Regions from separate parts of the Thioalbus denitrificans genome, predicted to be linked through region 1. Evidence: predicted binding sites of a transcription regulator. Region 1 holds the regulator's gene; each other region holds the start of a gene.
What was found. The regulator FNR, encoded in region 1, switches genes on or off when oxygen is low (the NO sensors DNR and NnrR bind a similar motif). The targets are predictions, from matches to a motif close to TTGATNTANATCAA.
Positions count from the first base shown of each region.

Region 2: the regulator FNR is predicted to act here: its motif matches at 1,977-1,990, upstream of mnmL (tRNA modification radical SAM protein MnmL/YtqA).
Region 3: the regulator FNR is predicted to act here: its motif matches at 2,709-2,722, upstream of DFQ59_RS09660 (DUF2244 domain-containing protein).

Region 1 is NZ_QPJY01000001.1:587,336-591,312, forward strand. It holds gene hisH (imidazole glycerol phosphate synthase subunit HisH) at 1-383, opposite strand, end outside; gene hisB (imidazoleglycerol-phosphate dehydratase HisB) at 420-1,010, opposite strand; gene fnr (fumarate/nitrate reduction transcriptional regulator Fnr) at 1,255-2,013, shown strand; gene DFQ59_RS02800 (helix-turn-helix domain-containing protein) at 2,048-2,803, shown strand; gene ccoN (cytochrome-c oxidase, cbb3-type subunit I) at 3,208-3,977, shown strand, end outside.
Region 2 is NZ_QPJY01000001.1:406,708-410,684, reverse strand. It holds gene ubiU (ubiquinone anaerobic biosynthesis protein UbiU) at 1-863, opposite strand, end outside; gene mnmL (tRNA modification radical SAM protein MnmL/YtqA) at 890-1,849, opposite strand; gene DFQ59_RS01895 (TauD/TfdA family dioxygenase) at 2,081-2,989, shown strand; gene DFQ59_RS01890 (NapC/NirT family cytochrome c) at 3,194-3,784, shown strand; gene DFQ59_RS01885 (ankyrin repeat domain-containing protein) at 3,809-3,977, shown strand, end outside.
Region 3 is NZ_QPJY01000003.1:282,444-286,420, reverse strand. It holds gene ctaD (cytochrome c oxidase subunit I) at 1-848, opposite strand, end outside; gene coxB (cytochrome c oxidase subunit II) at 893-2,074, opposite strand; gene DFQ59_RS09660 (DUF2244 domain-containing protein) at 2,172-2,654, opposite strand; gene DFQ59_RS09655 (HEAT repeat domain-containing protein) at 3,058-3,702, opposite strand.

The sequences.
Region 1 (3,977 bases):
GGGATCTTCAGCCGCTCCCCGCTGCGGGGATCGGAGAGCCGCTCACCGAAGTACCGGACCGCGCCGGGCAGAACGCCGAGGCAGGGCGTGCCGCCGTTCTCCTCGCTGTGTTCAAGGAGCACCTGCATGCCCATGCAGATGCCGAGGAAGGGCTTGCCGGCGGCCGCCTCGCGGACCACATCCTCCAGGCCGCGGGACCGGATCTCCTCCATGCAGTCGCGGGCGGCGCCCACCCCGGGGAAGACCACGCGATCGGCGGAGAGAATCTCCTGCTCCACGTCCGTGACCCGCACGCGGGTTCCCGCCGGGGCCATGTGCTCCAGGGCCTTGGATACCGAGCGCAGGTTGCCCATGCCGTAATCGATTACCGCGACGCTGCTCATGCCGTACTGTACCGTGGCTGTGGTCGGAAGAAGGGTTCAGAGAACGCCCTTGGTGGAGGGGATGCCCTGGGCCCGGGGATCGGGTTCCGCGGCCATGCGCAGCGCCCGGCCGAGGGCCTTGAACAGGGTCTCCGCCACATGGTGGGCGTTGCTGCCGCGCAGGGCATCGAGGTGCAGGGTGATGCGGGCGTGGTTGACCAGCCCCTGGAAGAACTCCCGGAACAGGTCCACGTCGAAATCGCCGATGCGCGCGCGCGGGTACTCCACGTGGTACTCCAGGCCGGGACGGCCGGAGAAGTCCACCACCACCCGCGAGAGCGCCTCGTCCAGGGGCACATAGGCATGTCCGTAGCGGCGGATGCCGCGCTTGTCGCCCAGGGCCTGGGCCAAGGCCTGGCCGAGGGTGATGCCGATATCCTCCACCGTGTGGTGGGCATCGATGTGCAGGTCGCCGCGGGCCTCGATTTCGATATCGATGAGCCCGTGCCGCGCCACCTGATCGAGCATGTGGTCGAGGAACGGGATGCCGGTATCGATGCGGGCCGTGCCCGTGCCGTCCAGGTCGATGCTGACGGTGACCTGGGTTTCCAGGGTCTCGCGGTTGATGCGGGCGTTGCGCTGGGTCATGGTGCCGGGTACGCATTCGGATTGCACAAGCCTTATAGGATACCCTCAAGGCCGGCGGGCGTGAACCGCATTCGGATCACCGCTGGGGAGGTCCGGCGCGGTCGGATGAAGACTATGATTGATCCACATCAATAATCGGCACCATAATAAGGTAATACGGTGATTTATGGGCACGGCTCAGGACCTCGAGGTATCGATGGCCGGCAATGTGAAACTCAGTGTGGCAGGCCCCGGCGGCGCGGCGGTGGCTGACAAGCGTATCGCCTGTCAGGACTGCACCCTGTTCCAGCTCTGCCTGCCGCTGGGTATCGGCGAGGACGAGCTGGCCCTGCTGGACGAGGTGATCACCGCCCGGCGTTCGCTCAAGCGGGGTGAAATGCTGTTCCGCGGCGGCGCGCCGTTCCATGCCATCTACGCGGTACGCTCGGGATCGCTGAAGACCTATACCATCATGCAGGACGGCCGCGAGCAGGTGACCGGCTTCTACCTGCCGGGGGAGCTGGTGGCGCTGGACGCCATCAGCCTCGGTCGCCACCCGAGCTCGGCCAAGGCCCTGGAGAGCTCGAGCATCTGCGAATTCTCCTTCCAGGATTTCGAGCGCATGGGCGCCCGGGTGCCGGGCCTGCAGCGGCAGATGCTGCGGGTCATGAGCCGGGAGCTGCTCAACGACGAGCTGCTGCTGCTGCTGCTCGGCAAGAAGAGCGCCGAGGAGCGCCTGGCGGCATTCCTGCTCTCCCTGGCCATCCGCTTCCGCCAACGCGGCTTCTCCGCCACCGACTACAACCTGAGCATGTCCCGCAGCGACATCGGGAACTATCTCGGGCTGGCGGTGGAGACGGTCAGCCGCCTGTTCACACGCTTCCAGCAGGATGGCCTGCTGCGCGTGGAGCGGCGCCGAATCCGCATCCACGATATCGACCGTCTGTCCCTGCTGGCCGGGGACACGGCCCTTTCCGGCAGTCAGCGCATCGACAGTGCGGAGGTGCCGCAGAGCGAGCGCTGAGTGCCTGGTTTCAACCCGCAACCCGGATCCCGTCATGCCAGAACAGTGTTCACCAACCCCTGCAGGGAAGCACGGGACCAAGACCGAGGTCGCCTGCGAAGAGTGCGGGCTGTTCGGCTTCCTGCGTCTGCTCACCGTCATCGATCCCCAGGGCGAGCGCTCCGAACCCCTGGCGGGCGTCCTCTCCCGGCGCACGCGCATTCCCAAGGGTGAAACCCTCTATCGCCACGGTCAGCAGCTTCAGGCCGTCTACGCGGTCAAGTCCGGCGCCTTCAAGAGCTACACGCTGCTGGACACGGGCGAGGAACAGGTCACGTCATTCCACTTTCCCGGAGAGCTGATCGGGCTTGACGCCCTGAAGGGCAACCGCCATCAGTACACCGTGAAGGCGCTGGAGGACAGCAGCGTCTGCCAGCTGCAGTTCCGCGAACTCGAGCGTTCCGGCGTGCGCCTCGCGGAGTTCCGCGAGCAGATGATCAAGGCCATGAGCGAGAAGATCGGAGAGCAGTCCCGTCTGCTGCTGGTCTCCTCCCGTCCCTCGGCCGAGGAGCGCCTGGCCGCCTTCGTTCTCAACGTCTCCCGCCGCCTCGAAGTGCGCGGCTTCCCCTCCGAGGCTTTCCGTCTCGCCATGTCGCGCCAGGACATCGCCAGCTACCTCGGCCTGGCGGTGGAAACGGTGAGCCGGATGTTCAAGCGCTTCCAGGCCGAGGGGCTGCTCTCGGTCAGCGGCAAGCAGTTGCGGATTCTCAACCGGACCGCTCTCCAGTTGCTGGCAAAGGTTCGCGACTGATTCTGGAATATCAAATAAAACAATAGGATGTATTGATTCAGCGGAGGCGCCCCCGGGGCGCCTCCGACCCCACCTTCCCGCCCCCGGGTACAACTTGCGACCGATCAGTCGAAACATTGACAAAGATCAATGTTCACGTATCGTTGTCCGCTAATATGGCATCCAGTGCCAACTTCCGTGCACGAAATGGACGGTTGCCGACCGTCCTCGGCAGGCCGACTGGAAACAATTCGCGCCTGTGCTAAATCATTACAGAATGTGGGTGAAGGGGCGGGGGTGTGTGCGCCCTGGAATTTCGATACCCACGCGGCCGGAGTCGGGGAGGGCTGGTCAGGCCGCAGCAGGAGCCCGTAGGAAATCTGCGCAATTTGCACACACTCTAAGAAACGAGGAGAACAACCGTGGTGGAAGCGACAGTGGAGCAAAAGTACAACTTTGACGTTGTACGATGGTTCACCGTCATGGCGGTGGTGTACCTGGTGGTGGGCGCCCTGGTGGGCGTCTATATCGCATCGGAGCTGGCCTGGCCGGTGCTCAACCTGGACAATCCCTGGTTGAGCTTCGGGCGTCTGCGTCCGCTGCACACCAACGCCGTGATTTTTGCCTTTGGCGGCTGCGTTCTGATGGCCACCGGTTTCTACAGCGTGCAGCGCACCTGCGGCGTACGCGTGTGGAGCGACAAGATGGCCTGGTTCACCTTCTGGGGCTGGAACACCATCATCGTGCTGGCGGTGGTCACCCTGCCGCTGGGCCTGACCCAGGGCAAGGAGTACGCCGAGCTCGAGTGGCCCATCGACATCCTCATCGCCGTGGTGTGGCTGTCCTTCCTGGCCAACTTCGTCATGACCCTGGCGGTGCGGAAGACCTCGCACATCTACGTGTCCAACTGGTTCTACCTGGGCATGCTGGTGATGATCACCTACCTGCACGTGGTCAACAGCCTCGCCATCCCGGTGGGCCTGTTCACCTCCTACTCCCTCTTCTCCGGGGTGCAGGACGGCATGATCCAGTGGTGGTGGGGTCACAACGCGGTGGGCTTCTACCTGACCGCCGGCTTCCTGGGCATCATGTACTACTTCGTGCCCAAGCAGGCCAACCGTCCGGTGTTCTCCTATCGCCTGTCGGTGGTCCACTTCTGGGCCCTGATGTTCGGCTACGTCTGGCTCGGGCCGCA
Region 2 (3,977 bases), 180 kb from region 1:
CAGACCCGCGTCACCTGGGCCACGTAGGCCGGGCTGCGCTGGCGCCCCTCGATCTTCACCGCCGCCACGCCGGCGGCCACCAGCTGCGGCAGCAGCTCCAGGGTGTTGAGGCTGGTGGGCTCCTCGATGGCATGGAAGGTGTCCTGTCCGACCCGGAAGCGACCCTTGCAGAGGGTGGGATAGCCCGCGTTCTCGCCCTCCCCGTAGCGCTCGATCAGCACCCCGCCGAGGCGGGTCTCGAGGCCCTGGCCGATCTCCCGCCACTCCACCGCGTGGGCCGGGGAGCAGGCGCCGTAGGTGTTGGGCGACTGGCCGGTGGCGTAGGAGGAGAGCAGGCAGCGCCCCTCCACCATCACGCACAGGCTGCCGAAGCCGAATACCTCCACCTCCACCGGGCTGTTCTCCACCAGGTGCGCCACCTGGGGCAGGGACAGCACCCGCGGCACCACCACCCGGCGGATGCCGAAATGGCGCTGATAGAAACGCAGCGCCTCGTAGTTGGTGGCCGAGCCCTGCACGGAGAGGTGGCGGGCGAGCTCCGGCCAGCGCTCGGCGGCATAGTCCAGCACCCCGAGGTCAGCGATGATGAGGGCGTCCACGCCCAGCTCGGCGGCCCGGTCCACCGCCGCCCGCCAGCGGTCCCAGCCGCCGGGCTGGGGAAAGGTGTTCAGGGCCAGGAACACCCGCCGACCGCGCTGGCGGGCGTAGCGGATGCCCTCGTGCATCTTCTCGGGCGTGAAATTCAGCCCGGCGAAGTGGCGCGCGTTGGTATCGTCCCGGAAGCCCATGTAGACGGCATCGGCGCCGTTGTCCACGGCGGCCTTCAGGGACGGCAGATTGCCGGCGGGGCAGACGAGTTCCATGTTCCTGTTCCGTACCTCTTGCGATGTCAGTTACCGGCCCGGGCCAGTCCGCCGTGGCGGACATGCCCCGGGACCAGGGCCGCGCCCTGGCGGCTGTCGCGCCGGGCCAGCTCCGCCTCGACGGCGTTCAGCACCGCCCACTTGCGGGCGCACCACCCGGGGGCCAGGAGGATGTCCCGCGAGGCGGTGCCCGTGAGCCGGTGCCAGACCACCTCCGGCGGGGTCCGCTCCACCAGGTCGGCGGCGATGGCGACATACTCCTCCAGCGCCAGCGGCCGGTAGCCCCCCCGGCGCCACTGGTGCGCCAGCAGGGTGTTCCTCACCACGTGCAGGGGGTGCAGCTTGAGCCCTTCCACCCCCAGCTCCAGGACCCGCTCCAGGGTCTGGTGCGCGTGCCAGCCGCTCTCGCCGGGCAGCCCCACGATGAGATGGGTGCAGACCTTCAGGCCGCGCAGCTGGGCGGCCCGCACCGCCTGGCGGTATTCCGCGAAGCCGTGACCCCGGTTCACCCGCGCCAGGGTCTCGTCGAAGGCCGACTGCAGCCCCAGCTCCAGCCACACCTCCCGTCCCTCGGCCTGGTAGCCGGCGAGCAGGTCCAGGACCGCGTCGGGGACGCAGTCGGGCCGGGTTCCCACCGACAGCCCCACCACGTCCGGCTCCGCCAGCGCCTCGCCGTAGAGCCGGGCCAGCCGATCCACCTCGTCGTAGGTGTTGGTGTAGGCCTGGAAGTAGGCGATGAACCGCCGGGCCCCGGTGCGCCTCGCCAGCACCGCCCGTCCCGCCGCCAGCTGGGCGGCGATGGCCGGCTCCTGCCGGGCGTTGGGGCTGAAGGAGACGTTGTTGCAGAACGTGCAGCCGCCGCGGCCCTTGCTGCCGTCCCGGTTGGGGCAGGTGAAGCCGGCGTTGATGGCGAGCTTGTGCACCCGCTCGCCGTAGCGGCGCAGCAGGTCCTGACCCAGGGTGTGCACGCGATCCGACAGCGCCACGGCGATTCCTCAGCATTGACAACCCAGGGACAGGGCGACGGAATCGCTGCGCTACGGACGCTTAACGGCTCTCCTGGGACCTGCCCTGGCGGATGGACAACCTTTCCATAGCCGGGGGGTCGAGTAATTGACCTGGATCAACATGGCGAAGCCGCCGGCTCTGCTAGTGTACGGCGTCACTCCTGAAGGCACATTCCAGCAAATTGCCTGACGAGAGCCCCTGAAAGCGCCATGAACCCCGACTCCACCAGCCACTTCGACCTCCATCAACCCGACGCCTACCGTGCCTGGCGGGATCGCAAGCTCGCCGACCACCCGGTCCGGCTGGAGGAGCTGGTGGTGGAGGTGCGCGATCCGCGCAGCCTCACCGCCGCCGAGCACGACGCCCTGCTGGAACGCTGCCGCCGGGCCAACATGGCCGTCTACGCGAGCCGCTGCGGCGCCGATCCGGACAAGTCCATACCCGCGGCGCTGGGCCGGCAGTTCGGCCTGCTCCACCTCGATCACAACTGGCTCGCCGACGAGGACGCCATCACCCCGCTCGCCGTCAGCCGGACCGGGGCGCGGCCGGGCTACATCCCCTACACCGATCGCCCCATCCGCTGGCACACCGACGGCTACTACAACCCGCCCGGCCGCCAGGTGCGCGGCCTGCTGCTGCACTGCGTGCATCCCGCCGCCCGGGGCGGCGGAAACGCGCTGCTGGACCCGGAGATCGCCTACATCCACCTGCGCGACTGCGACCCCGCCTACATCGCGGCGCTCATGCATCCGCAGGCCATGTCCATACCGGCCCGCGAGGAGAACGGAGCGGTGGCCCGCGCCGAGGTCACCGGGCCGGTCTTCTCCCTCACCCCGGAGGGGGCGCTCCACATGCGCTACACCGCCCGCCGCCACAACATCCGCTGGCGCGACGAGGCGGTGCTGCGCGAGGCCGTCGCCTGCCTCGAACGCCTCCTCGCCAGCGACCACCCGGCCATTTTCCGCGCCCGGCTGGAGTCGGGTATGGGGCTGCTGAGCAACAACGTGCTCCACGATCGGGCCGGCTTCGAGGATCTCCCCGGCCACCCGCCCCGCCTGCTCTACCGCGCCCGCTACCACGAACGCGTGCGCGGCACCGCCGGATCCGCCCGGACCTGACACCGCCCCGCCGCGCCGGCCGGGCCACGCCTGGCGCCCGCGCACCCCGGAATAATTATCACAACACTTGTAGGGACAGTTTCGTTCTGGCAATTTTCTTGCAGGACTGCGGCGGGCGCCTGCCCGCCATACAACGACAACGACAAACAATAACCGGACGGTCCTGCCGCACCGCAGCCGCCGTCCCGGGGGGAGATGGAGAATATGGCTGAACCCAACAGCCCGATCGAGAAACGCCGTACGTTTACCTTCACCCGCAAGCGCCTGCTGGTCGTCGCACTCCTGGCGTTCCTGGCCGGGGCCCTGTTCTTCGGCGGCTTCATGACCGTACTGGAAGCCACCAACCGGACCGAGTTCTGCGTCTCCTGCCACTCCATGCAGACCAATTTCGAGGAGTTCAAGGAGACCCCCCACTACCTGGGCCGGGTGGGCGCCACGGTCGGCTGCGCCGACTGCCATGTTCCGAAGCCCTTCTTTCCCAAGATGAAGGCGAAGATCCTCGCGGCGAAGGACATCTACCACGAGATCATCGGCACCATCGACACGCCCGAGAAGTACGAGGCCCACCGCTGGGACATGGCCTCCCGGGTGTGGGCGAAGATGAAGGCATCCAACTCGCGCGAATGCCGCAACTGCCACGCCTTCGAGCGGATGGACCTCAGCCTCCAGGGGCGCTCGGCCCGCAGCAAGCATGAAAAGGCGCTCGACGAGGGCCAGACCTGCATCGACTGCCATACGGGCATCGCCCACGAGGAGCCACTGGAGCCCGACGAGCCCGCGGCCGCCGGCAACTGAACCGCCAACGGGAGAAGTCCGACCATGAGACCATGGAACGTCATGCTGCTCGCGCTTGCGCTCGTCCTGCCGGGCGCGGCGGGTGCCCAGGACGAATCCGGCGACCCGCTGGGCATCGCGCTGCGGGACGCCGCCTTCATCGGCGATATCGACGAGGTGCGCGACCTGGTGGACCGCGGCGCCGATATCAACG
Region 3 (3,977 bases), on a different contig from region 1:
TAGCCGAACAGCGGCTTGCGGGCGAAGGTGGGGATGATCTGGGAGACGATGCCGAAGGCCGGCAGGATCATGATGTACACCTCGGGATGCCCGAAGAACCAGAAGATGTGCTGGTACATCACCGGGTCGCCGCCGCCGGCGGCGTTGAAGAAGGCGGTGCCGAAGTAGCGGTCGGTCAGCAGCATGGTCACCGCGCCGGCCAGCACTGGCATGGCGGCGATGAGCAGGAAGGCGGTGATGAGCCAGGTCCAGACGAACAGCGGCATCTTCATCAGGGTCATGCCGGGGGCGCGCATGTTGAGCACGGTGACGATGACGTTGATGGCGCCCATCACCGAGGAGATGCCCATCAGGTGCACGGCGAAGATCACGAACGGCAGCGCCTCGCCGGTCTGCAGCATCAGCGGCGGGTACATGGTCCAGCCGCCGGCCGGGCCGCCGCCGGTGAGGAACAGGGTGGAGAGCAGCATGGCGAAGGCGAAGGGCAGCAGCCAGAAGCTCCAGTTGTTCATCCGCGGCAGGGCCATGTCGGGGGCGCCGATCATCATCGGGATCTGCCAGTTGGCCAGCCCGACGAAGGCGGGCATCACCGCGCCGAAGATCATCACCAGGGCGTGCATGGTGGTCATCTGGTTGAAGAACTGCGGTTCCACGAACTGCAGGCCGGGCTGGAACAGCTCGGCGCGGATCACCATGGCCATGGCACCGCCGACGAAGAACATGGTCAGCGCGAACAGCAGGTAGAGGGTGCCGATGTCCTTGTGGTTGGTGGTGGTGACCCAGCGCATCAGGCCCCGGGCCGGGCCGTGCTCCGTGTGCTCCCCGTGGGCTGCGGTGGTGGTGGTCATGGGCTCGCTCCTCTCCTCGCTTCGTCGGGTCTGCCGGTGGCGGTTCAACGGGCCGCCTTCACCGCCGCGGGCTGCACCAGCTCGCCCGAGTCGTTGCCGAAACTGTTGCGCTCGTAGGTGATCACCGCCGCCAGGTCGGCGTCGTCCAGCTGATCGCGGAAGGCCTGCATGGCGCTGCCCTCGATGCCGTTGAGGACGATGTCGATGTGCTGCTCCAGGGGGCCGAGGACGATGTTGCCGTCCGCGTCCAGGAAGCCCCTCTCGCGCAGGTGGGCGAGCAGGTTCTCGCCGGCGGCGAAGGGGTGGCCGGCGGCCAGGGGCGGGAAGGCGCCGGGCACGCCCTGGCCGTTGGCCTGGTGGCAGACGGCGCAGGTCTTGGCGTAGACCGCCTCGCCCCGCTGCATCAGCTCCTCCAGGGTCCAGGTCTTCTCCGCCGCCGCGGCGCGGGTGGCCTTGGCGCTCTTCTGCTGCGCCAGCCAGGCCTCGTACTCCGGCTCGCTCTTGGCCACCAGCACCACCGGCATGAAGCCGTGGTCCTTGCCGCACAGCTCGGCGCACTGGCCGCGGTAGACCCCGGGCACGTCCACCTGGGCCCAGGACTCGTTGATGAAGCCGGGAATGGCGTCGCGCTTCCAGCCCAGGTCGGGCACCCACCAGGAGTGGATCACGTCGTTGGCGGTGGTGAGGAAGCGCACCTTGCGGCCCACCGGCACCACCACCGGGTTGTCCACCTCCAGCAGGTAGTCGGCGGTGCGCAGGGAGGCGTCGCGGAAGGCCTCGGTGGGCGTGGCCAGGGTGCTGAAGAAGCTCACGTCCTCGCCCAGGTAGTCGTAGTGCCACTTCCACTGGTAGCCGGTCACCTTGATGGTGAGGTCCGCGTCGCGGGTGTCCTCCATGGCGATGAGGGTGCGGGTGGCGGGAATGGCCATGGAGACCAGGATCAGCACCGGGATGAGGGTCCAGAGGATCTCCACGGAGGTGTTCTCGTGGAAGCGCGCCGCCTCGACCCCGCGGGACTTGCGGTGGCGGATGATGGAGTAGACCATCGCCCCGAACACCACCGCGCCGATGGCCACGCAGATCCAGAGGATCAGCATGTGCAGGTCGTAGACCTCCCGGCTGATGGGGGTGACCCCGGGGCGCAGGTTGAGGGCGTAGTCCGCCAGTGCGCCGGCGGGCGCGATCAGTCCCGTCGCCGCGGCGAGAGCGGCGGTGCGTCTTACCATCCTATCCACGTGATGTCCCCCATGCGCCTGCCCTTGAATTGTTCCGCGGCCCGATCCCCGGCGACCCGGGTATCCGGCGACATCCCTGCAGCACTGGTTATGACACTGATGTTCCGAGCGCCCGGGTGAGATCCCGGGCGAGCCGCCTGCGCTCGTGCTCCGGCAGCCAGGCCCCGACCTCGTGGCGGCGGCCGTGGGCATTGAGAAAGAGCCGGCTCGGGTAGCGGCCGGCGGGATCGCGGGCCAGCTCCACCCGGGTCCACGGGCGCGGGAGCCGATAGGGCCGGTCGTGCTGCCGGCCGTTGCCGCGGTACAGCTCGAGCCGGTCGGAATGGAGCGAGATCACCTCGCGGGCGCTGCCCTGGCGGGCATTGAGATAGAAGGCGCCGGCGAGCAGGAGCAGCTCCAGGCCGGTAAAGGGGAGGACGGGCCAGGCGCCAAGGGCGGCGACCGCCACCGCAATCATCGCGGTGAACAGCCCGAAGACGGTCAGGACGCGCTGGATGTCGGTCCAGCGCATGGAGCGGTTGGGTTGGAGACGAAATGTCTCACCCGCATCCTCCGCATTGCTTCCACGCATCACCATCAGGCGCTTACCCCCCGGTTGGCTGGGCTATGGGCCCCATCCCGGAAATCGACATAAATCAAGTATGGTTGACGTTGCAAAATCTGACAAGAAAGCTCAGGCATTGTTGCGGAGCAAAATAGAGCTTGTAAAACAGTGTGTTAACCAGGTAATAATATGCTAATGAAATGATTGTTAAGGGGTTCCGGCCTCGGGAGGCGGTGGGCGGATCCGATGCGGACGGCGAAAGGATCTTGCGCAAGCGGGCGGGAGAAGGGACAGATCGCGGACGGGGAGATGTGGATTGCCCGGGGGGGCGGTAGCGGTGCGCACGGCGCACCCTGCAAGGTGAATTCAGGGAGAGGCCGCAGCGTAGGCTGCGCTCTGCGCACCATTCCCGCCGGACACGCCTTTCGGGTTACCCGTTACCCGGGACGAGCCGCTCGATGGACTCGGCGGCGATCTCGCGCACCTCGGGATCGTCGTCTTCCAGGCGCTGTTCCAGGACCGGCAGGGCGGCGGGATCGCCCGCCAGGCCCAGCAGGTGGCAGGCGTCGCCGCGCACCCGCGGCTCGGCGTGGCCGGCCAGCCGGGCCAGCTCCGGGACCAGCGCGCGCAGCGCGTCGCCGCCGGCCAGCCCCTCCAGCAGGGCGCTGGCGCCCAGGCGCACGTTGAAGGGGATCTCCGCCGCCTCCAGCAGCCCCAGCACCGCCGGCAGGTGCTCCGGCGCGGCGCGCACCAGCGCCTCGGCCCGCGCCAGCCCGCCCTGCTCCAGCAGCTCGGCGAGGTAGAGATCCATGCCGGTGTCCGCGGCGGCGGCGTCGATCCAGCGGTCGATCTCCCCCTCCGCCAGGTTGCCCTGGAGCTCGAAGGGTCCGATCCGGGTCCAGGGCACGCTCCTGACCCCGAGCTCCGCGGCCCGCTCCGGCAGCAGCGCGGCGTTCACCACCTCCAGCCGCGCCAGCCGTCCCTGCTTGACCCGCTCCGACAGCCGCGCCAGCACGCCGGGGCAGTGGGGGCAGCCGGGGGCGATGAGGAGCAGGGCTTCGGGGGGCGTGGGCATGGGGGACTCCTTGCAGGCGTTGCCGGGGGCGAGGCGCACAGGATATCGTTTTACCCGGCGGTCGGGTGAAGGAGGAAGGGGGAAGGGTGGCGTCCCGCTCCGACAGAGGTGTGCCTGCCCGATGGGGCGGTACCCGGAAATCTATGGTCAAGGGGGGTGCGAATTGTGACCGACCCTGTAACACATGTTGCAGATTTTGTGACGGAGTTGGTGGGTATTGGCGCAGGACTGATCTATCTTGATCATGATAAATACCATCGGCATTGGCCGATTCA